2 linked regions of the Pseudobacteriovorax antillogorgiicola genome follow. The protein of the gene in region 1 interacts with the protein of each later gene in a pairwise test. Links are inferred from orthologs where the notes say so. Each region holds a gene or a part of one and is shown on either strand. Other genes may lie near its edges.

Region 1 (7,023 bases):
CTATACCCAGACGTGATCGAATCAGCAGGGCACGGCGCTGGCGCCAAGGTCATCAAAAGCCATCACAATGTAGGCGGCTTGCCTGAAAGGCTTCATATGGCCCTCGTAGAGCCTTTCCGCTACCTCTTTAAAGACGAGGTTCGCCTTGTTGGCCGCAAGGTTGGAATTTCTAATGAGCTGGTCGATCGCCATCCATTTCCTGGCCCAGGCTTGGCTGTTCGGATCCTCGGCGAGATCACGGCTGACAAAGTCGAGATTTTGCAGAATGCAGATCAGATTTTTATTGATAAACTTCGTGAAAAAGACCTGTATAAGGAAGTTTGGCAAGCATTTGCTGTGCTCCTCCCCGTCAAAACTGTTGGGGTTATGGGAGACAACCGCACCTACCAATGGACCTGTGCCCTACGCGCTGTCACAGCGACAGATGGCATGACCGCTGGGGTAGGGGACTTGCCGATGGAATTTCTGGTTTCTGTATCTGATGAAATTGTACGAAAGGTCGATGGCATCAACCGGGTCGTTTATGACATCACCACCAAGCCCCCGGCGACCATCGAATGGGAATAGATGAGCGAAGACAACCTCAACCCGCGTAAGCTTGTTCACCTCCACGTCCACTCGGAGTATTCGTTGCTGGACGGCGCCATCCGGATCTCGGATGCGATCAAAAAAGTCAAAAGTCAGGGCCACACGGCTCTGGCTCTCACCGATCACAGCAATATGTTTGGAGCTGTTGAGTTCTACGTCAAGTGTAAGGATGCAGGACTCAACCCCATTCTCGGGGCCGAGATCAATTGGGATGGGCTTCCAGAAAGCCAAGTGGTACGTAAGGCCACGGGAGACTCCCAAGCCGCCGCTTACCACCTAGTTCTACTCGCTAAATCAACAGAAGGTTACAAAAACCTATGCCGCGTGGTTTCCTCTGGCTACCTTCGGGAAAATCCAGGTGAGGTGTCGGTCGCTCCAGCTGAAAAGGTCCGGGACAATGCCGGTGATGTGATCGCCTTATCCAGCTGCCTCCATGGAGAGTTTGCCTACCTGGTCAATAGCCTCATGGAACTAAGCCCAAACCCCCTTGAAGAACTTAAGGCTCCTACAGAGCCCTGTGAGCCCGTTGTCACTGCGCTCAATGCCCATGTGCAGTTTATGAAAGAGGCTTTTGGCGACGACTATTACATCGAGTTGATCGATAATAATCTTGGCTTGCAAAGGAAAGTCATCCCCGTGCTGGTGGAGGTAGCCTATCACTATGGATTGCCCCTCGTAGCCACTGCTGATTCCCATTACCTAAATCCAGAGGACGATGAAGCTCACGCAGTACTCACCTCTGTAAAGAATGACTTAAAGCAGTCCCATATTGCTAAACGCAACAAGGCTGCTCAGTTTCACCTTTTTTCCAATGAGGAGATGGTGGACAAGTACGGTCGCTGGGCGGAAGCCTTAGATAACCAATCTAAGATTGCCGAGCAGTGTCACGTTGAGTTGACCTTTGGCAAATACTTTCTGCCTAAATTCGAAGTAGACGGCATCGATAACATCGATGATGCTCTCATACAGCTTTCCAAGGAAGGGCTTGAGGAGCGGCTGGTACACCTTCGCAAGCAATATGGCCCAGAGTTTGATGCCGAAGCGGAGAAAACCTACTGGGACCGCCTAGATTTTGAAATTGGCATCATCATCAAAATGGGTTTCCCTGGCTACTTCTTGATCGTCCAGGACTTTATCAACTGGGCTAAGGATCATGATATTCCTGTTGGCCCGGGCCGGGGATCGGGAGCAGGCTCCTTGATTGCCTATGCTTTGAAAATTACCGATCTGGACCCTTTGAAGTTCAATCTTATCTTCGAACGATTCTTGAATCCTGAGCGGGTTTCCATGCCTGACTTCGACGTCGATTTCTGCCAAGAGCGCCGCGACGAGGTGATTCAATACGTGACGCAGAAGTATGGTGCGGATAACGTGGCTCAGATCACCACCTTCGGAAAGATGAAAGCCAAGGCTGCCCTGCGAGATGTGGGCCGAGTCTTGGAGCTAGGTTACAGCAAGGTAGACCGCATCGCCAAGCTGATTCCCAACGAACTGGATATCACCTTAAAAGATGCTCTGGAGCGAGAGCCTCGCATCCAAGAGGAAGCCAAGAAAGATGAGATCATCGAAAAGATGGTCGACCTTGCACTCAAGCTAGAAGGCATGAGCCGCCACACCTCAGTTCACGCTGCCGGAGTTGTGATTTCCGAAGGGGGTATGGACAACTACGTTCCCGTCTATAAATCAGAAGACGGTGCTCTCATCACTCAATATGAGATGAAAAATGCGGAGAAGGTTGGACTCGTCAAGTTCGACTTTCTGGGTCTAAAAACCCTAACCGTGATTCAAAAAGCTGTGAAGCTTATCCAGAAGTCAAAAGACCCCAACTTCAATATTGAAACCATCGACATCGAGGCCAAGCCGGTTTACGACCTGATCTCAACCGCGGCATCCGTTGGTATATTCCAGCTTGAAAGTTCAGGAATGCAGGCTTTGTTAAGCAAGCTCAAGCCTTCACGCTTTGAAGATATTATCGCGGTTGTGGCCCTTTTCAGGCCGGGCCCCCTCGGCTCGGGGATGGTGGACGACTTTATCGAGCGTAAGCATGGTCGCCAGGAGATTGAGTATCTCCACCCTGCTCTTGAAACCATTCTTGACGACACCTACGGCATCATCCTGTACCAGGAGCAGGTGCAAAAGATCGCTGCATCACTGGCTTCCTACTCACTTGGCGAAGCTGACTTGCTCCGCCGCGCCATGGGTAAGAAAAAACCTGAAGAGATGGCCAAGCAAAAGGTTCGATTCTCGACGGGATGCCGGGAAAACAACGTCCCCGAAGAGATTGCTGAAGAGCTATTTGAACTGATGGCAAAATTTGCTGCCTACGGTTTTAACAAGTCTCACTCGGCAGCCTACGGACTGGTCAGTTACCAAACAGCCTACTTAAAGACCTTCTATCCTGAAGAGTTCATGGCAGCGATCATGACCTGCGACTTGGATAACACCGATAAGGTGATCCGCTACATTGAAGAATGTCGGCGGATGAAGTTTAAAATCTATCCACCGGATATTAATCGCAGCAAGCTCGAATTCGATGTCCCCGGCCCTAGATCTGTAGGCTATGGCCTGGAAGCAATCAAAGGGGTTGGTGGAGCATCGCTTGAGAAGATGGTCCGTGAACGGGATGAAAATGGCCCTTATAAGTCCCTAACGGATCTTGCCAAGCGCATCAACTTGCAAAAGGTTGGTAAAAAAACCTTGGAACTTCTAGCCGAAGCTGGTGCTTTCGATAGCTTCGGCTCTAGCCGTGATGCCATCAAAGCTGCTATCCCTGAAATGGTGAAGTTTTCTGAAAGCCACCACAGTAATGAGTCTACTGGCCAGGTATTGCTGTTTGCCGACGATGATGTTGAAGAAAACATGGTAGATCTGGCTAAATTTGAGGAAGATATCGCGCAGGCTGGCAGCTCTGAATCCAGGCTGGAGTGGCTCTTAAAAGAGAAGAAAAACTTGGGAGTATTCCTAAGCGGCCACCCCATGGACCTTTACCCAGAAGATGTCAAAAAATTTGGTCAGCTCCAGATCAAGGATATTCCTAAGCGCGTGGGTTCAAAAGATGTCAATATCGTGGCCTTTCTCACTGGAACTTCAGAGCGCCTCACCAAAACTAACAAGAAGATGGCCTATATCCACTTAGAAGACGAAACGGGATCTTGGGAAGGGGTGATGTTTGAAAAAGATCTCCCCGAGTTTTTCCCTGAGCCCAATACCGTGGTCGTTGCCAAAGTCAACGTTGCCAAAAGCTATGACGGCACTTCGATCTCTCTTAAGGTAGACTCATTGGCTCCATTGCAAGATGTTAGGCGAGAAGTCACCAAGCGGGTAGAGATCCAGATAGGAAGCCAAAAAGATTTGAATCCAACAGCTCTCAACCAGAAGAAAGCCACCATTGGCCGTCTTGGGACGTTGCTCGCCAGTCACCCCGGAAGAACACCCCTGATCGTCAATTTGAAATATGGACGGGTTCAAATCAAAATCAATCCTCAGATCGAAGGGGTCGACCTCTGCGATGACTTCTACCAGAGCATCAAAAACATGGGGACGGAGGATGTCCAACTGCAATACTTCTAGGCTCAGCTCCCTAGGAGTGATTTATGTCGAACTAGTAGCGAGCAATGAGAGTGTTTAAAATTACAGCTAAGAGGGTAATCGTCATCATTTTGGGGGCATTGCTCGCGATTCCCATCCTTCTTATGCCACCCGTCTGGCAACTTAAATCAGGGCCTGTGGATGTCACCCGCTGGCCAAAGACCGGGGAGCAAACCTTTTCTATCGGGCCTCAGTGGAAACATTGGGTCCCCATAAAGTCTGTTTCTTGGCATGTGCTTCACGCGATCATGGTCGCAGAAGACGCTCGATTCCTAGATCACATGGGCATCGACCCAACCGCTATCTACAATAGCTTGAAACTCAATCTAGAGAAGGGCAGATATGTAAGAGGAGCTTCAACCATCTCCCAGCAAGTTGTCAAGATGACCTTACTCAGTCCAGAAAAGACGCTGCTCCGCAAGTTTCGAGAAATCTTGGGTGCTCTCCTGATGGAGCAGCTCCTTAGTAAAGAAGAGATTCTAGAGTGGTACATCAATCTCACAGAATTTGGTGATGGAGTCTTTGGTATCAAGGATGCCGCCTTTCACTATTTCGACACCTCACCCGAACTTCTAACTATCCAGCAGGGAGCCAACCTAGCTCTCGTTTTGCCTAGCCCGAACGCTTGGTCTGTGGGACTCAGGTCTCGCAAGCTTACAGCCTTTGGTCATCGCCGCTATGCCCATATTATCGAGATGATGTTCCAGCAGGGGTTTATCAATGAGCCACTGAGAAAGGCTGCTTTGGCAACTGGCGACTTCGGGCGACCCATCGACCCGAACATGCCGGATGAAGGCGACGAACAAATACCTGCTGATGAAACTGAGGAGGCTCCATGAGCGATTCCTACGATCACGTGAAGATTCGCACAGCTAAGAGCTGGCAGGGAAAGCAACCCATCTATGTATTCCAGTCGTCCTTTTCTGGAATTAAAAGCGCCGATAACCCCATAAAAAAGTTCTTTGTCGTCATCGACTCAAGGCAGGATGTATTTGGGGTCCGCCTCACCGTTGATAAGCCAGAGTCCCTGGTTCCGCAAGGAGGGATGGTCAACCAGATGCGCAAGCACTGCAAAGGAGCGACCATTGGCGACATCCTAAAAGACGATAGTAACGGTAATCTGTGGATAGTGCTTTATAGTCAAGGCCAAGAGTGGTTCCTGCGCCTTGCTAAAAGCCGCCCACCTGAAATGGCTCTCGTCAATCCAGATGGTGAGATGGTCATGCGCATGGGAATGAAGGGAACCTTCACCAAGAAAAAGCCCTTAGAAGATCAAGTCCCTGGCCTTAATCCAAGCTTGATATCAATCAAAAACGAGATGATCGCCGATTTTCTGAAGCAGTTTGATGAGGAAGTCGAGGAGAACTCTGAGGATGACGATGACCTTGACGAAGAGGAGAACGATCTATCAAAGGAACAACGGGTTCTGCTACAAAAACTCAAGCGGAAGCTAAAAACTTATCGCAAAGCTGCTGAAAAGCAGCTTGGCAAGATACCCGAGCCTAAAGATATTGAAAACATGGACAAGCATGCTCACCTTCTGCAATCATTTGCCTATTTGGTAAAGGATGGTGACTTCCAGCTAGAGCTTCCGAAAGAGCTAAGCGGCCAAACTGAAGATATCGTCATTGAATTGGACACAGAGAAATCGGTGGGGGCCAATATTGAAAACTTTTTCGTTGGAGCTAAGAAGGCTCGAAAATCCCGCGAGATGGGGCTTAAGGTCGCCGAGAGCAATCGTAAAGACCTTGAGCAGCTCGAATCCGACCTAAAAATGCTTCAGGAGCCACTACCACTATCGGAAGTGGAGCTACTATTTGATAAGTACAAGCTGCCCCGTGTGCAAGCGTCTAACACCCAAGCCAAGGCCGCAGCAGTTGCCAAACCTTATCGTGTTTTTAAGTCATCTTCGGGGCATGACATCCTCGTGGGTAAAGGGCCGCGGGAAAACGACGAGCTAACTAAAAGCGCTAAGACCAATGACTATTGGATCCACACATCGGCGGTAGCTGGCTCTCATATTGTCGTACCAGCAGCCAAGGATATTCGCCAAGCTCTGCCCAGCCAGCTTCTCCGAGAAGCTGCGATTCTAGCTGTTCATTACTCCAAACTGCGCTCGGATATGGCCGGTGAAGTTTATGTGGCTCGCCGTTCTGAGATCAAAAAGCAGAAGGGGATGCCCCCCGGCCTTTGGAATGTGGAGCGATGCAAAACTTTGTTTTTTCGATATTCCCAGGAGGATCTGAAGCAGGTTCTCGACCGACTGCAATCCCAATGAACTGCATCACGTCAACAAACCATTGTGACATGGTTGATGGGGGACAGTCTATTAGTCTCTAACAAGTTGGCTATCCAGACAATACTGGCGCTAGCCCAGGGCCAGTTTCCGTGCTAATGGGTACAGGAGTCAAAATTGACCCCTAATTTAGCTAAATAAGGAATAGTTTCATGAAAAAGAAAGTAGCTGTAGTGGGTGCAACCGGAATCGCAGGCCAGCAATTTCTCACCGCCTTGGAAAATCACCCTTGGTTTGAAGTTGTAGCACTTGCTGGATCACCACGATCTGCCGGAAAAACCTACGAAGATGCCCTCAAAACCCCCTCTGGTCAGATCAACTGGTGGCAAAACGAGGCTATTCCTAAGAAATATAAACAGATGGTGGTTGAGCTAGCCACCGAACTTGATCCCAAGAAAGTCGACATCGTTTTTACCGCTGTAGAATCTGATGCAGCAAGAGAGTTAGAACCTCTTTATGCCAAGCATCGACCAACCATATCAACAGCCAGTGCCTTCCGGATGGAAGATGATGTGCCATTGCTGATCCCTGGAGTGAACACTAACCACGTG
Region 2 (5,789 bases), on another replicon or contig:
ACAATCCGATCGTTGAGGATATCACTCACACTGCCATCCACTCCCAAAGACACCGATGATTGCCCGAATCCTGCAACCCCCGATGCTCGCACAGAAAGTGGCTCATAGGGCCTAAAAATTTCTGACAGGCCACCTGCCACCGTAAAAACACTGATGTCGACGGTCGTATTGGTCACATCCAGAAGCTTGGCTGACGCTTCTCCGGAGCCGGTGATAAAACTGCTTTTTATAATAAAGTAGGTGAACTTTTTCCACTTCCACTGATACTGACCTTCGAAGCTAGTCGCCGTGATGCCATCACCAATGCCCATAGAATATATCCCCAAGTGCCCACCCCAGAAGCTCTCTTTCAAGCCTTTCATCACTTTGAAGAACTTTTCTGGTTGTTTAGCTTCCCGATCCCTTATGATCTCTGCACGATGGGACTTAAGAATCCGACCGTAGGCTGTTTTAATCTCAATGATGCGCAGGGTGCCGCGAATCTTCATCACCTCACCGATAGCCACCAAAAAGCCGTCACGGGCGAAGACCCCAATCTTATCCCCGATGGTAATCCGCCTGTTTTGAATCTCGCAGACTGACTGTTTGCGATTACATCGGAGCGTATCACCTTGGCTAAAACTGGAAGACGATACTAGGAGTGAGATGATTAATAGCAGACGTCTCAAAATTGGGTACCTCGCAACGTATCCCTGATGTGAAACCAGCAAACGGAGAGTTTTATGGAACAGGCGTATACTTAAAGGTACCCCAAGGAGGAATTTGCAGTCAAGTTGGCTTCAGAGCTTGCCCTCGTCCTCCAATTTTCGCAGACGTTCGCGAACTTCCTCATCGACTTCAAGGGCCGCGACATCTTCTGTCATGGCACCAGCATAGACTTGCATTGCTTTATTGTATATGAGGCGAGCTGGCCCCTTTTCCATCTTTCGCAGGATGATTGGGAGCGTCTGCCACTCTTCCGGCGCTTGCATTGCTTGAGACTCAACTTCTACAATCGCCAGCTGAAACTTTCGCCCAGAGGCATCCTGAAGCCCATTTTCAATAAAAGTATGCACCTTCACTGAATCGATACTCGGCAAGGAAAGAGCCTTCTTCACCGCCCGCAGCACCTCTTCCAGCTTGTTAGCATCACGTTCCATTTTAGTTTGAAAGCCATGAAACTCACCGCCGTCGGTCGGAAATCTGAGCAAATCGCGATGGTCACGACACCCGACAAGCAAAATAAAGTCTGTATCCATGGAAGGCTTCTCCTAGGGCTGTGCTAGTTGATCAAGTATTTTCTGAGCGACCTGATGAACTGTTTCCATAGTCCCTACAGAGTTGATGGCCGAACTTTCAATGTCCGTTGTGCCCCCTGGGTTCAACTCATGGCGCAAGACATCAAGGGAAACAGCTTCAGGATGGTCTCGTTTGTTATACTGTAAAACCCGTGGCAGCGTGAGCATGTTATAACCCTCGCGACTCAGAAGCTCCTTCGTTTCGAGCCAGTTTTTAAGATTTTCCCTCATAGAACTTAAGCGGCTATCGAAAACAAAAACAAACCCATCGAGACCCTTTAACATTACTGAATGAACAGTTTCATAAAGTGGATTAGCTGGAAGTGTGTAGAGGTGGAGCTTGACATGAAACTCTTTGAGATGCCCCAAGCTGATAGGAATAAATTCAAAAAAGGGTTGCTCATCAGCATCTAATTCAAATCGACCCTGGTGCAACTTAGTTTGGCTTTGCTGAAAAATTGAAGCAAAGTTAGCCGTTTTACCAGCACCCTTGGGTCCAAAATATAGAACCTTGCAGTTTATTTCCTTGGTTTCCAAGTTGGTAAAGGCCATGACGAATTCGCTCCACTAGACATCTAGCATATCGATTCCGTCTATCTTACCACCAAAAACGGAAAGTGCCTCCTGGGTTATCGGATGTTGGCGCAGTTCTTCGAACAGCTCCTGCCGAGCTGCCTCTTCTTCTTTCTGCCTGACTTGGAGCAGAGATTCTGGGGCTGGAGCCTCATCAGAACTTTCCTGATTGACGCTGGACTCTTGGCTTTCTACCAACAGCTCCCCGGAAAAGCCAAATAACTCGCGAATCCCATCCACAACTCTCTTGCGATGCTCTTGGTGGAGAAGCTTCGCTCCAGCCATGCTGCTGGGATCAACAGCGACGCGAATGGTGTCCACTGAGTAGGCCAGTGGGACAGTTTCCTCTAAAATACGCCCCTGAAGCGGCATCTTTGATTTCCAGATGTCAACGAGAGCCCGCCAACTTTCAGGAAAGCTCGCCGCCCCCCTCTGATCCGGCACTGGCTCTGGGGCAGCCGCTTGGGGTGCAGATGGTTGATCCGTTGTTAGCTTAGGCTCTGCTGAAGCAGCAATTTTTTGAAGGACCGATGATATAGCCTTCTTTCTAGGTGGCGGCGCATCTGAGCTTGGAGGGCCCGACGCCGGCGCTGCCTCGGCCTCTTTTTGCATCACCAACTTGGAGGATGGCTCAAATTGTGAATTGGCACGAGCTGCTCCAGATTGTACTTCGCTATTCCTCTGAGGCACTATAGGCTCTTTAGCAGGGGAAGGTGATGGCGCTGGAGCAGTGTCGATGGGAGCTGCAGGACGGGTTTGTTTAGATTCGTCCTGAGCAAAGGCACTAGCCCAGCGTTGCTTCAGGCTCGCGCCAGAAGACGCTCCAGAGCGGTTCCCAGTCCCAGAAGTATCTTCTGCTGACTGCCTCGGCCGTGAGCCCTGTTGGCTTTCCGGTTTTGCAGGGCTAGAGCCCTTACCCTCAGCAAGCTGCTTGAGATCATCCAGAGAAGGCAAGCCAGGGTCAAAGCACCACTCAAGACTGTAATTTTCTAAAATAAAGCGATCTAGTTCCGAGCCATCCAAGTCTTTGCGACATTTAACAAGGAACCTAAAAATCCTGTTCAAGTCGAAGCTGGGCGATTGATCAGCAACTCTATAAAGATGCTCTAGCTCTGTAGGTGCAAGCCCCAAGAGTTGTGTATCGAGAGCATCGAGCCCCAAGTCCTTCAAAACGAAACCATGGCGACAAAACTTAGCCACCTCTTCCACCGCATCATCAAGTGGAATGCCACGCTCATCCCACTGATCTATAATTTTAATGATCCCGTGGCCATTGCGTTCCACTAGGGCTTGGATATAGTCGATATAGGATTGAGAAGACGCTGCATTGACCAAACCTTTGAGAGAGGCAGCCGTCACCTGACCATCGCCAAGGGCAATCACTTGATCCAAAAAGGTTAAGGCATCCCGCATGGAGCCACGACCTTCCTTCGCCACTGTGACAATCGCGTGATCCTCAAACGCCACTTTCTCTTGATTCAGAATTTCTTTGAGGCGGTCGGTAATGGTTGCCAAGCTCAAACGCTTCAAATGAAAGGTTTGGCAACGACTGAGAATCGTCTCGGGGACCTTTTGCAGCTCTGTAGTTGCAAAAGTGAACACCACATGCTGCGGCGGCTCTTCTAATGTCTTGAGCAAGGCATTGAAGGCACTCTGCGACAGCATATGCACTTCATCGATAATGTAAATCTTATAGGGAGAGCGCTGTGGAACGTATTCCAAGGTTTCTTGCAGGGCTCTAACATCATCGACACTGGTGTTGGATGCGCCATCAATCTCTAGAACGTCTTCGTGATTACCGTCGTTAATTGCAAGGCAGCTCTCGCATTGATTGCACGGCTCAGCTGTAGGTCCTTGCTCGCAATTCAAAGCCTTAGCATAAAGCCGCGCTGTGGTTGTCTTGCCGATACCACGGACCCCTGAGAAGATCACTCCCTGAGGAATTCGCTTCAAACGAATAGCATTGGCGAGGGCTTTGGTGATTGCATCTTGACCAACCATATCTTGGAAATGGCGAGGCCGATACTTGCGGGCTAAGGACTGGTAAGACAACGAACTCTCCCGAAAACGATAAAAGCGCAAAGTGATAGCTAGATGACCCAGACACCTACTCACATCCACTACCGTTGCTACCTTCCGGTCCTGGCGGGGTTCATGGAGAAGCATCATCTAGGATCTAGCTATCACTTTGCGCTTTTTAAAGCAAAGTGTCGATTCTAACCTCACTGGCGGAGAGAGAGGGATTCGAACCCTCGAAGCAGTTTCCCACTTACACGCGTTCCAGGCGTGCGCCTTCAACCACTCGGCCACCTCTCCTGAGATGATCGTACTTTCATACATGAAAGCGGACATGACGCTAATTTTTTTGTGATTGAAAGTCAAGGCCTTTCTCTCAGCATATGCCAAAGAGCACGATTTTATTTCTTCACCAAGTTGCTATATTGGGAAAAATGTAATAGCGAGGTTGCTTACTTATGAAAATTTTTACCTGCACACTCCTCCTCCTAGGAATCACATCCTGCGCTCATAATATTATCCAAGGAGAGCCCCTTGGCACCCATCCGCCACGAGGAATCAACCCCGAAAGGGACGCCTACATAGCTGATGGTAAAAAAGGCATGGTAGCTACTGCACACCCCCTCGCAACCCAGGCCGGGGTGGAGATACTAAAGCTAGGTGGCAATGCCGTAGATGCTGCCGTTGCCGTATCCATGGCAATCTCTGTGGTAAGACCTCAGTCTACTGGAATTGGGGGAGGGGGCTTTCTCCTTCACTATGACAGCAATACCACCGATGTTGTTGCCTATGACTTTCGGGAGGTCGCTCCGCTTAAAGCTAGTCGGGACATGTTTCTCGATAAGGATAAGAACCCAAAAGATTTCGTCTACAAGAAAAAGACGGTTCCGAACGCTTCTGTCAATGGCCATCTTTCAGTAGGGGTTCCTGGGCTTATTCGCGGCCTCTGGGACATTCATCGAATCCACGGCTCCCTACCATGGAATAGGCTCGTAGAGCCAGCGATCCGCTTGGCTGAAGACGGCTTCAAAGTCTACCCTAACCTTGCTAAAGCCATCGAGAGGAGAGCCCAGGTTCTTCAGGCGTTCCCTGCCACAGCTAAGATCTTTTTTCCTGATGGCAAGCCTTTGAAAGCGGGAGAAGTCCTGATCCAAGCCGACCTCGCCAAAACCCTCAAGGCCATCAGAGATAACGGCGACAAAGGCTTCTACAGCGGCTGGGTTGCAGAGAAGATTATTGCTGAAATGAAAGACGGCGGCGGCTTGATCACACAAAAAGACCTGGACAGCTATAAGATGGTGGTCCGGCAGGCCATTCAATCAAGCTTTCGCAACTTTGAACTAGCTTCCATGCCACCTCCATCTTCTGGCGGCGTTCATATCGCTCAGATGTTGAATATTTTAGAGGGCACCGAGATGGGAAAAATCCCTCTGGATTCCCCTCGTTACATACAGCTACTCGTGGAAAGCATGCGCCGCGCTTATGCAGATCGCGCGAAGTACCTGGGTGACCCCGACTTTGTTTCAATTCCGGTGAAAGGCCTCATCAGCAAGGAATATGCGGCCGCCCTACGGAAGGAGCTACCACTTGACAAAGCCGGCGACTCGAAAGTCATTGGCGCAGGAAACCCGGTTCCCTATGAGTCTCCATCAACAACCCACTTCAGCATCGTTGATCAATGGGGCAACGGCGTTTCATCCACACAAACGATCAACTATACCTTCGGATCTGGGGTCGTTGCAGCAGGCACTGGCATTCTACTAAACGACGAGATGGACGACTTCTCCAAAAAGCCTGGCGTTCCCAATGCCTTTGGGCTCGTGGGTAGCAAGGCAAACGAGGTTCAACCGAACAAAAGAATGCTGTCCTCCATGTCGCCATCATTTATCTTTCAAGGCTCCAGGTTGGTTGGCATTGTCGGGT

Evidence for each region.
Region 2: the proteins of dnaE (region 1) and dnaX interact in binary tests that used the Escherichia coli proteins (3 or more experiments, as listed by UniProt). The link is inferred for Pseudobacteriovorax antillogorgiicola from one-to-one orthologs.

Annotation. Positions count from the first base shown.
Region 1 is NZ_FWZT01000017.1:174,458-181,480, forward strand. The notes cover bases 168-4,358. They hold dnaE (DNA polymerase III subunit alpha), read left to right. Parts: upstream 168-567; coding sequence 568-4,158; downstream 4,159-4,358. Other genes in these bases: guaA (glutamine-hydrolyzing GMP synthase), read left to right, coding at 168-567; B9N89_RS20815 (biosynthetic peptidoglycan transglycosylase), read left to right, coding at 4,203-4,358. In the rest of the region: more of guaA, read left to right, coding at 1-167; more of B9N89_RS20815, read left to right, coding at 4,359-5,015; B9N89_RS20820 (NFACT RNA binding domain-containing protein), read left to right, coding at 5,012-6,454; asd (aspartate-semialdehyde dehydrogenase), read left to right, coding at 6,625-7,023. UniProt on the Escherichia coli protein: DNA polymerase III is a complex, multichain enzyme responsible for most of the replicative synthesis in bacteria. This DNA polymerase also exhibits 3' to 5' exonuclease activity. The alpha chain is the DNA polymerase catalytic subunit.
Region 2 is NZ_FWZT01000001.1:102,599-108,387, forward strand. What follows is about bases 1,374-4,330. They hold dnaX (DNA polymerase III subunit gamma/tau), read right to left. Parts: upstream 3,903-4,330; coding sequence 1,845-3,902; downstream 1,374-1,844. Other genes in these bases: B9N89_RS00535 (GTP-binding protein), read right to left, coding at 1,374-1,829; ggt (gamma-glutamyltransferase), read left to right, coding at 4,325-4,330. In the rest of the region: B9N89_RS00525 (hypothetical protein), read right to left, coding at 1-668; B9N89_RS00530 (hypothetical protein), read right to left, coding at 780-1,238; more of B9N89_RS00535, read right to left, coding at 1,251-1,373; more of ggt, read left to right, coding at 4,331-5,789. UniProt on the Escherichia coli protein: Part of the beta sliding clamp loading complex, which hydrolyzes ATP to load the beta clamp onto primed DNA to form the DNA replication pre-initiation complex.